2 regions of the Fodinicurvata sp. EGI_FJ10296 genome follow, and region 1 is predicted to be linked to the other one. Evidence: predicted binding sites of a transcription regulator. Region 1 holds the regulator's gene; the other holds the start of a gene.

Region 1 (7,476 bases):
GTTCCATCGGGCCGAACCGCCCAGCGGGCCGAATACAACCCCGGGGCACCCCCGAGCGCGGCGACCGAAAGGCCACTGTCGTCGGCCAGCGCCGGCAGACCGGAGCCGTCGGCCGCGGATCGGGCCTTGAGGACCGCGTTCTCGACGAACGTCGCTCCCGTTTCTTCAGGCTCCGGCAGGTCGAGATCGGCCGCGCCGGGAAAGCGGGCTACCCGATCCTTCAGCAGATCGGCGATCTCCCGAACCTTGCCCGGATTGTGGCTCGCGATGACGAGCGTATCGCCGGAAAAATGTCGGGCCATTGGTCTTACCTCCAGTTCTTCGGCAATCGTCGATGTCGACGGTGCCGCTTGCTTCCCTTAGCGCGGATACCAGCACCGCGAAAGGCCGGAGGTCGGCCGATTGCTCCAAAGCAGGTATTCGCATGCGAAATGCGGTGCCTTTCTGTCGACGGTCCTTCGTATGTTATGTTCTGCCGCGAAGATCGCCACCGCCAGGGGATTACAGTTCCGTGATATCTCGCTGACGGTAGGCCCGCCAGTACGGCCAAGCATGCAGAACGACGAGGAAAATCCGATGAAGACAGCCTTTTTGGGTATGGGAGTGATGGGGGCGCCGATGGCGCGCCATCTTGCCAAAGGCGGACACGACGTCACCATCTATAACCGGACAGCGTCCAAGGCCGAGGCCCTGGCCAGGGAACACGGTCTTACCGCCGCGGCGACGCCGGCTTCCGCGGCCAAGGGATGTGAAGTCGTTTTCATGTGCGTCGGCAATGACGACGATGTCCGGTCCGTCGTCTATGGCGACGATGGCGCTCTGGCCGGAATGGCCTCCGGCACGATTCTGGTCGATCACACGACTGCGTCTGCCGATCTCGCGCGGGAACTGGCCGAGCGCTGCGACAATGCCGGCATCGGCTTCATCGATGCCCCGGTATCAGGTGGCCAGGCCGGCGCGGAAAACGGTGCCCTTACGGTCATGTGCGGCGGCAATCAGGCGACGTTCGACCGGGTGAAGCCGGCGATCGATTGCTTTGCCAAGTCATGCAAGCTGATGGGTGAAAGCGGCGCTGGCCAGTTGACCAAGATGGTCAACCAGATCTGCATCGCGGGTCTCGTCCAGGCGCTTTCTGAAGGCCTGAACTTCGCCCAGAAAGCCGGGCTGGACGGCGAAAAGGTGCTGGACGTCATTTCCAAGGGCGCCGCCCAATCCTGGCAGATGGACAATCGCGGCCCAACCATGCTGAAAAACGAGTTCGATTTCGGCTTTGCCGTCGACTGGATGCGCAAGGATCTGTCAATCGTCCTGGAAGAAGCACGCAGCAACGGGGCGCGCGTGCCGGTCACCGCCCTGGTCGACCAGTTCTATGCCCATGTTCAGGCAAAGGGCGGCAACCGATACGACACGTCCAGCCTCATCGCGGTGCTGCGGGACGAAAGCTGAAGATCGGCAAGGCCGCGTTCAGAACCGCCTCAGGGGGCCGCGGATTCGATCGCCGCCTCCTGAAGGACGCCCAGTTCGGCAATGCCCTTCTTGGCGAGTGACAGCAATGCCAGAAAGTCCGATTCGCTGAACGGATCGGCTTCGGCCGTTCCCTGGACCTCGACGATCCCCATGGCATCCGTCATGACAAAATTGGCATCGGCCTCGGCGGTGCTATCCTCGGCATAGTCGAGATCGAGCAGCGCGGAACCCTGCCACAGCCCACAGGATACCGCAGCGACCCGGCCCGTCAGTGGCACGCGGGTGATGGCACCGATTCGCACCATGTGTCGGAATGCCAGTGCCAGAGCCACATAGCCGCCGGTCACTGACGCCGTTCGGGTGCCGCCGTCGGCCTGGATGACATCGCAGTCAAGCTTGACCTGATATTCGCCCAGCGCCTTCAGATCGGTGACGGCGCGCAGGCTCCGGCCAATTAGCCGTTGGATTTCCTGTGTCCGCCCCGTCTGGCGGCCGCGCGCGGCCTCGCGATCGGTGCGCGTGTCGGTCGACCGGGGCAGCATGCCATATTCCGCCGTCACCCAACCCTTGCCGGTGTTCTTGAGGAAGGATGGCACGCGGGCTTCCACCGACGCCGTGCACAGGACATGGGTATCGCCGAAACGAACCAGGCACGACCCTTCGGCATGTTTGCTGAAATTCGTTTCCAGCGTAATGGGCCGAAGCTGGTCGGAAGCACGCCCCGAAGGGCGGGATACTATGGACATGGAGGCCACGCGCGTCTTGTGATTGGGTGGCCGCAAGCTATCGCTTCAGGGCCCTCCCGTCCAGACGCACCGTCAGATGCACCGTTCAGGCGCCTTGACCTTACCGCTTTTCAGGCATTCTCTTGATGCTGACCGACGTTGACGCAGTGACGCGGTGTCCCTACATAGCGGGCGTAATGCCATGACACAGGTTCAAGATCTGCTACCGCCACACAAGGATATGTTCGCCGACCTCAACGAGAGATCGCGCGAGATATTCCGACATATCGTCGACGCCTATGTCGAGACGGGCGAACCCATTGGTTCGCGGTCGATCTCGCGTCGACTGGGCCTCAATCTGTCGCCCGCGACGATTCGCAATGTGATGGCGGATCTTGAGGATCTCGGACTGATCGCCTCCCCGCATACGTCGGCAGGACGGTTACCGACGGATCTGGGCTTGCGTCTGTTTGTCCATGGCCTGCTCGAGATCGGCGATGTCGGCGAGGAGGAACGGCGCAATCTGGAAGCTCAATGCGCTACGGCCGAACGGTCGATGAGCGATGTTCTCAGCGATGCGACGACAGCGCTGAGCGGACTTACGAATTCTGCCGGTCTGGTCGTCGCACCAAAGAGCGACCGGCCGCTGAAACATATCGAATTCGTCCATCTGTCGCCCGGACGGGCACTGGTCGTACTCGTCAATCAGGACGGTCTGGTCGAAAACAGGGTATTGGAGATTCCGGCAGGCATGCCGCCATCGGCGCTGGTCGAGGCCTCCAACTATCTGAACAGCCGGATCATCGGCCGTACGGTCTCGGAGATCCGCAAGGAGGTGGCCGACGAAGCACAGCGCCAGCGCGATCAACTCGACAGCCTGACCGCAAAGCTGGTCGACGCCGGGTTGGCCACCTATACCGACGGCGGATCGGGCGGGACCCTGATCGTCAAGGGGCAATCCCGACTGCTGTCCGACGTTACGGCACTGGACGACCTGGAGCGGGTCAAGACCCTGTTCGAGGTGCTCGAAACAAAGGACGCCATGGCGCGGCTGCTGGAAGCGACCGGCACCGCCGATGGGGTTCAGATATTCATCGGTGCGGAGAACAATCTCTTCCGCAATACGGGGTGTTCCATGGTGATCGCCCCTTATAAGAACAGCCAGGAGCATATCGTGGGCGCCATTGGCGTGATCGGTCCAACCCGGCTGAACTATGCGCGCATCATTCCGATGGTCGATTACACCGCGAAGCTGATCGGCCGACTACTCTGGGACAGAAAAGAGCAGCATACAGGATGAGTACAGGACAATCGAAGCGGACTGACCCGGCCGCCGAAGACGCGGCGCCCGGCACGGCAAACCCGGAATCGGAAGACCGGACAGATCGGACAGGTGGCGGTGCTCAGGCCGGTAGCGAATCGGCATCCGATGCCGGAGACGCCAACGGCGAGAGCGATCACGCCGCTGCCGAAATCGCCCGCCTGACGGCCGAGAACGAAAAGCTGCGCGATCAGGCTCTGCGCGCCATGGCCGAGACCGAGAATATCCGTCGTCGGACGGAACGCGAAAAGGAAGACACGGCCAAATATGCCGTGACCAAGCTGGCGCGCGATCTGCTGGATGTGGCCGACAATCTGCGCCGTGCCCTCGATGCGGTGCCGGCAGAGACGATCGAAGCCAGCGAGGATCTGCGAAAGATCGTCGATGGCGTTGCCGCGACGGAAAAGGGCCTGATCGACACCTTTGACCGTCATGGCATCACCCGGATCGATCCGCAGGACGAGAAGTTCGACCCGAATTTCCACCAGGCGATGATGGAAGTTCCTGCGACAGGCAAACCCGGCGGCACCGTCGTGCAGGTATTGGCGCCCGGCTACGTCATCCACGGGCGGCTTTTGCGGGCGGCGATGGTTGCCGTGGCTGCCAGCGGTGAACCGCCCCAGCGGGTCGACACATCAGCCTGAGGATCAATGAATGTGGCGTGACTTTTGGCCGAGCATCCGCCACCTGAGCCGGGGCGCCTGGACGATCATCATCGTACTGATCGTCCTGCTCGGCGCCGGGACTGCCGGCGCCTGGCAGATCTGGGCGTCGCTCGGCGGCACGGCCATATCGACCCATGGCCTGATCGCCCTCGCTCTGGGGGCGGTCTTCACCCTGCTGCTGGGCGGCGGGCTTATGGCGCTGGCGTTCTATTCCGCTCGCCACGGCCACGACGATATCGAGGGCCGGGACGACCGATAGCGGACGTGCCGCGCATCATAAGAAGCATGTGATCAGGGACGAAGCGACGGTGCACCCGGGGCATGCGCAGCGTGATTGGCCTGCGCCTTGTCCCGGTTGCGAACAGCATAGCAATAGACGCATCCATGCGGGCAGGTATCGTAGACGCCGATATCGCGTGACCGGGCGCACAGGCAGCCGGGCCGGTTGCCGGCCACCGGGGCCTTGAGCGGCCGGCCGGCCAGATCGGAGAGCCGTACCGCGTCGATGCAGCGGGCCGACTTTAAGGTCCCGGTGACCAGATCGGACTGCGAGCACACCGTCGGCGTCATGCCGTGGAGGGCTGCGATGCCGCCCAGTCGGGCCAGCAGATCCTGTTTTTCTGTCAAATCAGGATCACGCCATGCAAATCCGTCCAGGTGAGCCCGACGGTCGAGATTGGTCCGCGTCTTCTTGTATATCGTCGCCATCGACAGCACGACCTCGTCTACCGACCCGGCCAGCGCCGATGCCAGCCGGTCCACGGTATCGATGTGGAAGGTCGGCGGGGTCAGATCCGAAATCAGCACCGGGTCATAGCGCCAAACGACGGCGCGTCGGCCGAAGCGATCGGAAAGATCGCGGACCAGTGCGATGGCGCGATCCGGCGCGATCACCGATCGATCAAGCGGCCGGGGATAGCCGGTGATCGTCATCTGCACGACGAACGGCCGTTCCATGCGTCGAACATCGTCCAGCGCCGCATCGAACGGTGCCGGATTGCGGGTCCAGAAGACGAATCCGTCAACGCCCGCGGGCGTCAGATCCACCCGGTAGTCCCGCCCGCCATACGGGTTTGGAACCATGCAATACCCCTCTGACAGGCGTTGGCGGAACCAGGGCCCGTAAAAGGCCGGAATATCGGTTCTATAGCTGGCGGAAACGATCATTCGTGCTCACCTTTCCGGTAGGAGCCTCAATTCGTGACCTGTCCGTTGTCATAGGTATACTGTCCGCATGAATGCCGAACCGAACCCTTTTCGCACTCGTCCCTCTCAACGGGACGGGGGCGGTGCTTTGCCGCCGGCCGGCGGCCCGGCCTTCAATGTGCCCCCGATCACGCTTATATACCTGGCGGCGATCGGGGCGGTATTCCTTCTGCTGCAGATCGGCGGCCAGACGCTGCACCAATGGATTGTCATCAATGGCAGCGTCATTCCGATACGGTTCGCCGCCGCTTTCCAGCATCCGGGATCGGCTGAATTCTGGGCGACGCTGCCGTCTCTTCTGACCCACGCGCTGATTCATCGAGACGGGCTGCATATTTTGGCCAATGCCGGATTTCTGCTGGCCTTCGGCAGTATGGCCGAGCGCATGCTGGGGCGGTCGCGTTTCGTTTTGCTGGTCGCGGCCAGTGCGATCGGCGGAGCGGCGGCACAATTGCTGGCGAGTTGGGGCGAATTCAGCGTGATGTTCGGCGCTTCAGGCGTCGTTTCGGGCTGCATCGGAGCGGTATTGGCGACCATGGTCATTACCAGTGTGCCCGGTTCGGCCCGCCGGCGTTTCGCCATCAATATGGCGCTTATCCTGATTGCCGCCAATCTCGTTATCGGAATCGGCGGGCAATGGCTGACCGCTAACGGCGCCGCCATCGCCTGGCAAGCCCATATCGGCGGCTTCGTCGTCGGATTTTTCCTGCCGTTCGTGACATTGCAACGATGATGGCTGGTTGCAGGCCCGAATGGCCGCGCTTATATCCACAGTGATCGTAGGGGCGGCCAGGCGATCGCACGGTCATCGATCCGATGGCCCACGCGATCATGCCATCCGGCCCGACGGAGCAAATTCGAGATCAACAGCCTGTTGGGAAACCTGGAGGCGCCTTCAACCGGTGTCATTGCCCCGGGGGCCTTCGGGAATTCGCCACAAGACGAGAGGAAGATTATGGGTAAGGTTATCGGTATTGATTTGGGCACGACCAATTCATGCGTCGCCGTCATGGACGGCAAGCAGGCAAAGGTCATCGAGAACGCCGAAGGTGCGCGCACGACCCCCTCGATCGTCGCGTTCGCCGAGGATGGTGAGCGTCTGGTCGGCCAGTCGGCAAAGCGCCAGGCGGTGACCAACCCTGAAAATACCCTGTTTGCCATCAAACGACTGATCGGGCGCCGGTTCAGCGACCCGATGACGAAAAAGGACAAGGATCTGGTTCCGTACCAGATCGTCGAGGGCGAAAACGGCGACGCCTGGGTTTCCGCGCGCGGCGAGAAATATGCCCCAAGCCAGATCAGCGCCTTTACCCTTCAGAAGATGAAAGAGACCGCCGAAGCCTATCTCGGCGAAACGGTCGACCAGGCGGTCATCACGGTTCCGGCCTATTTCAACGACAGTCAGCGTCAGGCGACCAAGGATGCCGGCAAGATCGCCGGTCTTGAGGTTCTGCGCATCATCAACGAGCCGACTGCCGCGGCGCTGGCCTACGGGCTCGAAAAGAAGGGCACCGGCACGGTTGCCGTCTATGACCTTGGTGGCGGTACCTTCGATATCTCCATCCTGGAAATCGGCGACGGCGTCTTCGAGGTGAAGTCGACCAACGGCGATACCTTCCTCGGCGGTGAGGATTTCGACGCCAAGATCGTCGACTATCTGGCCGACGAGTTCAAAAAGGAAAGCGGGATCGACCTTCGCCAGGACAAGCTGGCACTGCAACGCCTGAAGGAAGCGGCGGAAAAGGCCAAGATCGAGCTGTCGTCCAGCAGCCAGACCGACGTCAACCTGCCATTCATCACGGCTGACCAGAGCGGGCCCAAGCACCTCAACATCAAACTGTCGCGGTCGAAGCTTGAAAGCCTGGTTGAAGATCTGGTCGAGCGGACGATCGGTCCCTGCCGGGCCGCGCTGAAGGATGCCGGCCTCAAGGCCAGCGAAGTCGACGAAGTCATCCTCGTCGGTGGACAGACGCGGATGCCCAAGGTCTTCGATGCGGTCAAGAATTTCTTCGGCAAGGAGCCTCATCGCGGCGTCAACCCGGACGAAGTGGTCGCGATCGGTGCCGCCATTCAGGCCGGCGTGCTGCAGGGC
Region 2 (7,476 bases), on a different contig from region 1:
GCAGTCATCCACTACAAACCATCGGGGTCAACTGATGTCTGAAAAAAATCAGAACGTACAAGACGTATTTCTTAACTATTGTCGAAAGCAAAAGACACCGGTGACCATTTTTCTTGTAAATGGGGTTAAATTGCAAGGAATTATAACCTGGTTCGATAATTTTTCGGTCCTGCTCAGGCGCGATGCCCACTCACAGCTTGTATACAAGCACGCCATCTCGACTGTAATGCCGGCACACCCCATTCAACTGTTCGAAACCGCCAAGGAAGAGGAAGAGGCCTGAACCGCATCATGACGCCCTCCGATAGCCATCCTTCCAACGATGGGCCGCACCCCGATGCGGCCCATGATGACGATGAACGACTGCCTGCCATCCCCGGCACGGCTTTCGTTCTCCACCCGGAGGTTCGGGGAGAGGCAAAGGGCAGCGCTCGGGGGCTTCGCACCCCCGAAGCTCACCTTGAGGAAGCTGTCGGGCTTGCCGCGGCGATCGATCTGACTGTCGTGGTTGCACGAAGTGTGCGCGTCAACAAGGCTGTCCCGGGCACCTTGCTTGGTGGCGGTGCTGTGGCGGAACTCACCGGGGAAATCCACGAAAAGCGGCCCGAAATCGTTGTGATCGATCACGATCTTTCACCGATCCAGCAACGCAACCTGGAACGGGCCTGGGACGTAAAGGTCATCGATCGAACTGGTCTGATACTCGAAATCTTCGGCGAACGCGCCCGGACGAAGGAGGGTATGCTTCAGGTCGATCTGGCGCACTTGTCGTATCAGCGTTCCCGCCTCGTCCGATCCTGGACCCACCTTGAACGGCAGCGCGGCGGTGCCGGATTCATGGGCGGACCCGGAGAACGGCAGATAGAACTCGATCGTCGGCAGATTGATGACCGGATCGTCCGACTGAAACGGGATCTTGAGGACGTACGACGCACGCGTGGCCTCCATCGGAAATCGCGAGAGCGCGTTCCCTATCCGGTCGTTGCCTTTGTCGGTTACACGAATGCCGGAAAATCCACGCTCTTCAACAGGCTGACTCAATCGGATGTGTTCGCCAAGGACCTGCTGTTTGCGACCCTGGATCCGACCATGCGGCAGATTGAACTCGGCGGCGGTCACAAGGCCATCGTATCGGATACGGTCGGCTTCGTTTCGGACCTGCCAACGCAACTGATCGCCGCGTTCCGGGCCACACTCGAAGAAGTGGACGCCGCAGATATCATCGTACATGTACGCGACGCCGCACATCCTGACGCCGAAGCCCAGCGTCAGGATGTGAATGCCGTCCTGGGATCGATGGGCATCGATACTGAATCCGACCCACGGCTCATCGAAGTGCTGAACAAAGCCGATCTTCTGGAACCCGAAGCCGACGGTTCGCCGAATGCGGTGCTTCGCGCAGGTTCGGGTGCCAATTCGCGCCGAACCCAGCCCCTGGCCATGTCCGCCCTGACCGGCGAGGGCGTCGACACATTGCTTGCCGCTATCAGGGAGCGGCTGGATCAGGCACGCACGTCGTTGACGCTCACCGTTGCCTCTAGCGAAGGGCAGGTTATCGCCTGGCTCTATCAGAACGGAGACGTCGTCGAGCGCCACGACGACGGGGAGCGGATATCGCTGACGGTTCGTCTGTCGCTGCAGGATCGGGCGCGCTTCGAAAAATCTTTTGGCGATCAGGTCGAAATTCCGGGTTGAACTGGTTCGACCGTTTGATTATGTCCGTGGCACTCACAGAGCGTGAGTGCTAACAGGCAACCGCAATGTGCCCACAATCCAACCAAAGGAGCGACACCGCATGGCTTTCAGGCCTCTCCACGATCGCGTAATGGTCAAGCCGACCGAACAGGACGAAGTTACCAAGGGCGGCATCATCATTCCCGATACCGCCAAGGAAAAGCCCATGCAGGGTGAAGTGGTCGCCGTCGGCCCCGGCGCTCGCGACGACAACGGCAAGGTCAATCCGCTCGACGTCAAAGCCGGCGACCGGGTCATGTACGGCAAATGGTCCGGCACCGAAGTCAAGATGGACGGCGCTGACTACCTGATTATGCGCGAATCCGATCTGATGGGCATTCTGGAATAAATTGTCGCCGACCCATCATTCTTCCAAGATTCTGCGGCACAAGACTGAGAAGAGAGAACGGCTATGAGCGCAAAAGACATTAAATTCGGCATCGATGCCCGCGACCGCATGCAGCGCGGTGTGGATATTCTGGCGAACTCCGTCAAGGTTACCCTCGGCCCCAAGGGCCGCAATGTCGTGATCGACAAGAGCTTCGGCGCGCCGAGGACGACCAAGGACGGTGTTACCGTCGCCAAGGAAATCGAACTGACCGACAAATTCGAGAACATGGGCGCGCAGATGCTGCGCGAAGTGGCCTCGAAGACCAACGATCTCGCCGGTGACGGCACGAGTACGGCGACCGTTCTGGCGCAGGCCATCGTGCGCGAAGGCGTGCGGGCCGTTGCTGCCGGCATGAACCCGATGGATCTCAAGCGCGGCATCGATGCGGCCGTCGAATCCGTCGTCGCCGACATCAAGTCGCGCTCGCGGAAGGTCGAGACGAACAGCGAGATCTCCCAGGTCGGTACCATCTCTGCCAATGGCGAGAAGGAAGTCGGCGAGATGATCGCCCAGGCCATGGAACGCGTCGGAAACGAAGGCGTGATCACGGTCGAGGAAGCCAAGGGTCTCCACACGGAGCTCGAAGTCGTCGAAGGCATGCAGTTCGACCGCGGCTATCTCAGCCCGTACTTCGTCACGAACTCCGAGAAGATGCAGGCGGAGCTGGACAACCCGTACATTCTTTTCCACGAAAAGAAGCTGTCCAACCTTCAGGCCCTTCTGCCGGTTCTTGAATCGGTCGTTCAGTCGAGCCGTCCGCTGCTGATCATCGCTGAAGACGTCGAAGGCGAAGCCCTGGCGACGCTGGTCGTCAACAAGCTGCGCGGCGGTCTCAAGATCGCAGCCGTCAAGGCCCCGGGCTTCGGTGATCGTCGCAAGGCGATGATGGAAGACATGGCGATCCTGACCGGTGGCCAGGTCGTGTCGGAAGACGTCGGCATCAAGCTGGAAAACGTCAATCTCGACATGCTCGGCTCCGCCAAGAAGGTGACGATCACCAAGGACGACACCACGATCGTCGACGGTGCCGGCAACAAGGCGGACATCGAAGCCCGCTGCGGTCAGATCCGGGCCCAGTCCGAAGAGACCACGTCCGATTACGACCGTGAAAAGTTGCAGGAGCGTCTGGCCAAGCTGGCTGGCGGTGTTGCCGTTATCCGTGTCGGCGGCGCATCTGAAGTCGAGGTCAAGGAAAAGAAGGACCGCGTCGACGACGCCATGCACGCGACCCGCGCGGCCGTGGAAGAGGGCATCGTCCCGGGTGGCGGCGTTGCGCTGCTTTACGCTTCCCGTGTCCTGGCTGGTCTGAAGCCTGAGAACGACGATCAGCGCGTCGGGATGGACATCATCCGCCGCGCGCTCGAAGCGCCGATCCGCCAGATCGCGACCAATGCGGGCGTCGACGGTTCGATCGTCGTGGGTAAGCTGATGGAGCAGAAGGAAGCGAACTTCGGCTACAACGCAGCGACCGAGACCTACGAAGATCTGATCAAGGCCGGTGTGATCGACCCGACCAAGGTCGTTCGTGCGGCCCTTCAGAACGCTGCATCCGTTGCAGGTCTGCTCGTCACCACCGAAGCGATGGTCGCCGACCATCCGCAGAAGGAAGACGACAGCGGCGCCGGCGCCGGCGGTGGCGGCATGGCCGGAATGGGCGGCATGGGCGGTATGGGTGGCATGGGCTTCTAATCGCCCGTCACTCGACGCCTGGCCGTACCGCAAGGTACGCCATACTCCAGAAGAAGCGGGGGCACCAAATGGTGCCCCTGTTTTTTTGTCTCGTCTTTGCCTGGGCTAGCTTGCCTCGCCAGCCTTGTCGATGCTGCGTGCCTGATTCCAATAGCCGTCCAGCGTCTCAAGATCGACCTCGGCCGGTGTCAGTCCGATCTGGTCGAGACAATCTTCGATATGGGCAAACCGCCGCTCGAATTTCGCATTGGATCCCCGTAGCGCCGCCTCGGGATCAATTCCCAGGTGCCGCCCGAGATTGGCCACGGTAAACAACAGATCGCCGATTTCCTCGGCCGTCGCAGCAGATGAACCCGATTCCAGAGCAGCGCACAATTCTTCCAACTCTTCGCGAAGTTTCGCCAGGATCGGCGGTGCCGTATCCCAGTCGAAGCCGACGCGGGCCGCGCGTCGTTGCAGTTTGACGGCGCGCGTCAGGGCCGGAAGACCCTTGGTTACGCCGTCCAGAGTGCGGGCAGGGCCGTTGCCAGCCTTTGCGCGTCGCTCGTCCTCTTTGATTTTCTCCCACAGCCCGGTCATGGCCTCGGCCGACGCGATGGTTTGGTTGCCGAATATGTGCGGATGCCGGGCAATCATCTTGTCGCCGATCGTGCGGGCCACGTCGGCAAAACCGAACGCGCCGGCCTCGCGCGCCATTCGGCTGTGAAAGACGACCTGAAACAGCAGATCACCCAATTCATCGCGCAGATCATCCATGGAACCGCGCTCGATCGCGTCGGCGACTTCATATGCCTCTTCGATCGTATGCGGGGCGATGGACGCGAAGGTCTGTTCCAGATCCCAGGGACATCCCGTCGCGGAATCGCGCAACCGGTCCATGATCGCCAGCAACCGGCCAAGCGGGTCGCCGATCCGGTTCGGGTCGGCGGGAGATTGGTCTTCTTCGGACATGGAGATAGATCCCGATCGTTTACCGGAGACATTCGGCGAATGGCAGAGGCTCTTTTATCATGGTAGAGCCTGATTTGGCAGACGCCACCGATACAGGCATATAACGCGGAGAAAACCATGGCGACGGCGGATTTTATCGTGATCGGTGCCGGCATCGCGGGGGCATCCATCGCCGCCGCGCTGGCTGGCGAGGCCCGTGTGGCGCTGATCGAGCAGGAGGCCCATCCTGGCTATCACAGCACTGGCCGTTCGGCGGCGATGTACATCACCAACTATGGCCCGTCGGATGTTCGGTGCCTGACCCATGCCAGCGGCGCGTTTTTTCGTGAACCTCCGGATGACTTTGCGGGGACCGCGCTGGTCCGAAAGCGCGGCGTCCTTGTGATTGCGGGCCCCGGTGACGAGAGCATACTGGACAGAATGTCCAGAGAAGCATCGGTTCCTGTCGAGCGGCTGACCGCGCAGCAAGCAAGGGACCTTGTACCGATCATCAAGCCCGAACGCGTAGCCGCGGCGAACTATGAACCGGACGCACAGGACATCGATGTCGCGGCCCTGCATCAGGGTTTTCTGCGCCGGGCGCGCCGGGCAGGGGCTTTGGTCCATCTGAATGCCCGGGTCCAGGCCACGATCCGCCGCCGGGACGGACTCTGGACAGTGCCAACGGCCGATGGCCAGGAGGTGTCGGCCCCTGTCATCGTCAACGCCGCTGGTGCCTGGGCGGACGAAGTCGCCGGCGCCTTTGGCGCTGCACCAATCGGGCTCGTGCCCAAGCGGCGGACCGCAGTAATCATTGATGGCCCTACCGGCTATCAGATCGCCGACTGGCCAATGATGAACGATGCCCGGGACACTTGGTATGCCAGGCCGGAAGCCGGGACAAAGCTGATGGTTTCACCGATCGACGCAACACCGACCCCACCCTGTGATGCCGCGCCCGAAGAATGGGACATAGCTGTCGCCATCGATCGGATCCAGACGGACCTCGACCTGACCGTCCGCCGGGTCGAGCATAGCTGGGCTGGACTCCGGACCTTCTCGCCTGACGGAAGTCTGGTCATTGGACCCGATCCGGAGGTGGACGGGTTTTTCTGGCTGGCCGGGCAGGGCGGCTACGGCATCCAGACGTCACCCGCCGCCGCGGATCTGGCGCGGGCGCTTTTATACGGCCGTGATATTCCCGAGCCGTTGCGCCGCGCCGGCGTCGACCCCGACGCTGTCGCCCCGGCCCGTTTTCGGTAGGACGACCTGAGCTTCAGTCCGCTGCCAGCTTGTCGAGATCCGCATCCTGTATCCGGAGTATCTCTTCGGCCGTCGCATGGAACCCAAGTCGCGTATATGTGGTCCGGGCCGATCCGTTGTCGGCCCGAACCGTAAGTTCCATGCGCCGGATTCCGAGGCCGAGCGCGGTCCGTGCCGCGGCCTTCATCAGAAGGCGGCCGAAGCCGCGGCCGCGGTGGCTTTCCGGGACGAACAGGTTCTCGACCATCAGTGTCGCACCGCCCTTGAACGGGGAAAAACCCCGGAACCAGGCCAGATATCCGACGGGCGTGCCGTTCTCCCGGGCGACGAGAACCGCAAGTGTCGCCTTCGTTCCGAAAAGCCATTCGCGGACCGTTTCGGGCGAAGGCGCCTGATCAAGCGCCTTTCCCTCGAATTCCGCGAGATCGGCGATCATGGCGGCAATTGCCCGGGATTCGTCCGGCCGGGCCGGACCGGCGTCGATCGCGGGAACGTCACCTGCGAGGTCCGGGATCTCGTTGCCGGTTCCGGCGCTGTCCTTTGGCGCATGACCAAGCATCTCAAGGAAGCGCTCGTCCCGCTCCGCTTGCAGCTCGGCCACAGAGCGTCCGCGCACCGCCCGATTCATGCCGGCGACGAGTTTGGCGCGGGTATCTGAATCCAGGGTCGGCGTCCCGAGAGTCTGCCAACGGGCCTCCTGGCTGTCACCGAGGTGATCGAGATAGGCCTGCAGCCCCCCATCACCGCCACCCAGATGGTACGTCAGGAATGGCCCCATCACGCGCCAGCGAAAGCCGGGCCCGTGGCGCAGCAGATTGTCGACATCCTCGACATCGGCGACGCCCTCGGCCACCAGATGGACAGCCTCCCGCCACAGCGCCGTCGCCAGTCGGTTGGCGCCATGCGCCGGCAGCGACCGCTTCAGGCGTACCGGCTCTCGGCCGAGTGAGCGGTAGAAGTGGTCAAGAAAGGACGCGACACCGTCCGAGGGCGAGTAGATTTCGACCAGAGGGACGAGATGCGGCGGATTGAACGGATGGCCGATTGCAATGCGCTTGGCATCGGCAACTGTCATCGACGCGGTCAGGGCCGCATGGGGCAGTGCGGAGGTGGACGACACCACCGGACAGCCACCGAAGTCCGGTTCGGCGTGTGGCGCGAAATCTGGCCCTGAATTCGGCGACGTCCGGGTCGCCGACAATATCTCCGCCAGAAGCGCGCATTTGCGATCAACGGCTTCTGGTCCGCATTCCTGGACGAGATCAGCCCCGGCGACGGCCTCTGCCAAAGAGGCGGTAAAGGTGACCGAACCATCGCCGATCGGGCCGAGACGGGCCAGGTCGCCCCGCGCCTGAGCCAGTCGTTCGAAGAACCGGTCGCGAACGTCATCTGCCGGGTCATAGACGTTAACTGTGTGCCCGTGGGATGAGAAGAGCGCCGCCCAGCTGGCGCCGATGAGACCGGCGCCA

Evidence for each region. Region 1 encodes HrcA, which represses chaperone genes, less so after heat shock. Its sites were predicted from a motif close to GTTAGCACTCNCCNNNGGNGAGTGCTAAC; they were not measured.
Region 2: a site for HrcA is predicted at 1,721-1,749, ahead of groES (co-chaperone GroES). Genes of this name have one in related genera too.

Annotation. Positions count from the first base shown of each region.
Region 1 covers NZ_JBFCVL010000001.1:547,179-554,654, reverse strand. The annotation lists gene rdgB (RdgB/HAM1 family non-canonical purine NTP pyrophosphatase) at 1-302, opposite strand, end outside; gene ABZ728_RS02515 (NAD(P)-dependent oxidoreductase) at 577-1,446, shown strand; gene rph (ribonuclease PH) at 1,476-2,213, opposite strand; gene hrcA (heat-inducible transcriptional repressor HrcA) at 2,434-3,492, shown strand; gene grpE (nucleotide exchange factor GrpE) at 3,489-4,157, shown strand; gene ABZ728_RS02495 (hypothetical protein) at 4,168-4,437, shown strand; gene ABZ728_RS02490 (DUF1848 domain-containing protein) at 4,470-5,345, opposite strand; gene ABZ728_RS02485 (rhomboid family intramembrane serine protease) at 5,473-6,117, shown strand; gene dnaK (molecular chaperone DnaK) at 6,340-7,476, shown strand, end outside.
Region 2 covers NZ_JBFCVL010000005.1:83,503-90,978, forward strand. The annotation lists gene hfq (RNA chaperone Hfq) at 32-283, shown strand; gene hflX (GTPase HflX) at 292-1,695, shown strand; gene groES (co-chaperone GroES) at 1,796-2,083, shown strand; gene groL (chaperonin GroEL) at 2,147-3,814, shown strand; gene mazG (nucleoside triphosphate pyrophosphohydrolase) at 3,920-4,765, opposite strand; gene ABZ728_RS11765 (FAD-dependent oxidoreductase) at 4,883-6,007, shown strand; gene ABZ728_RS11770 (GNAT family N-acetyltransferase) at 6,021-7,476, opposite strand, start outside.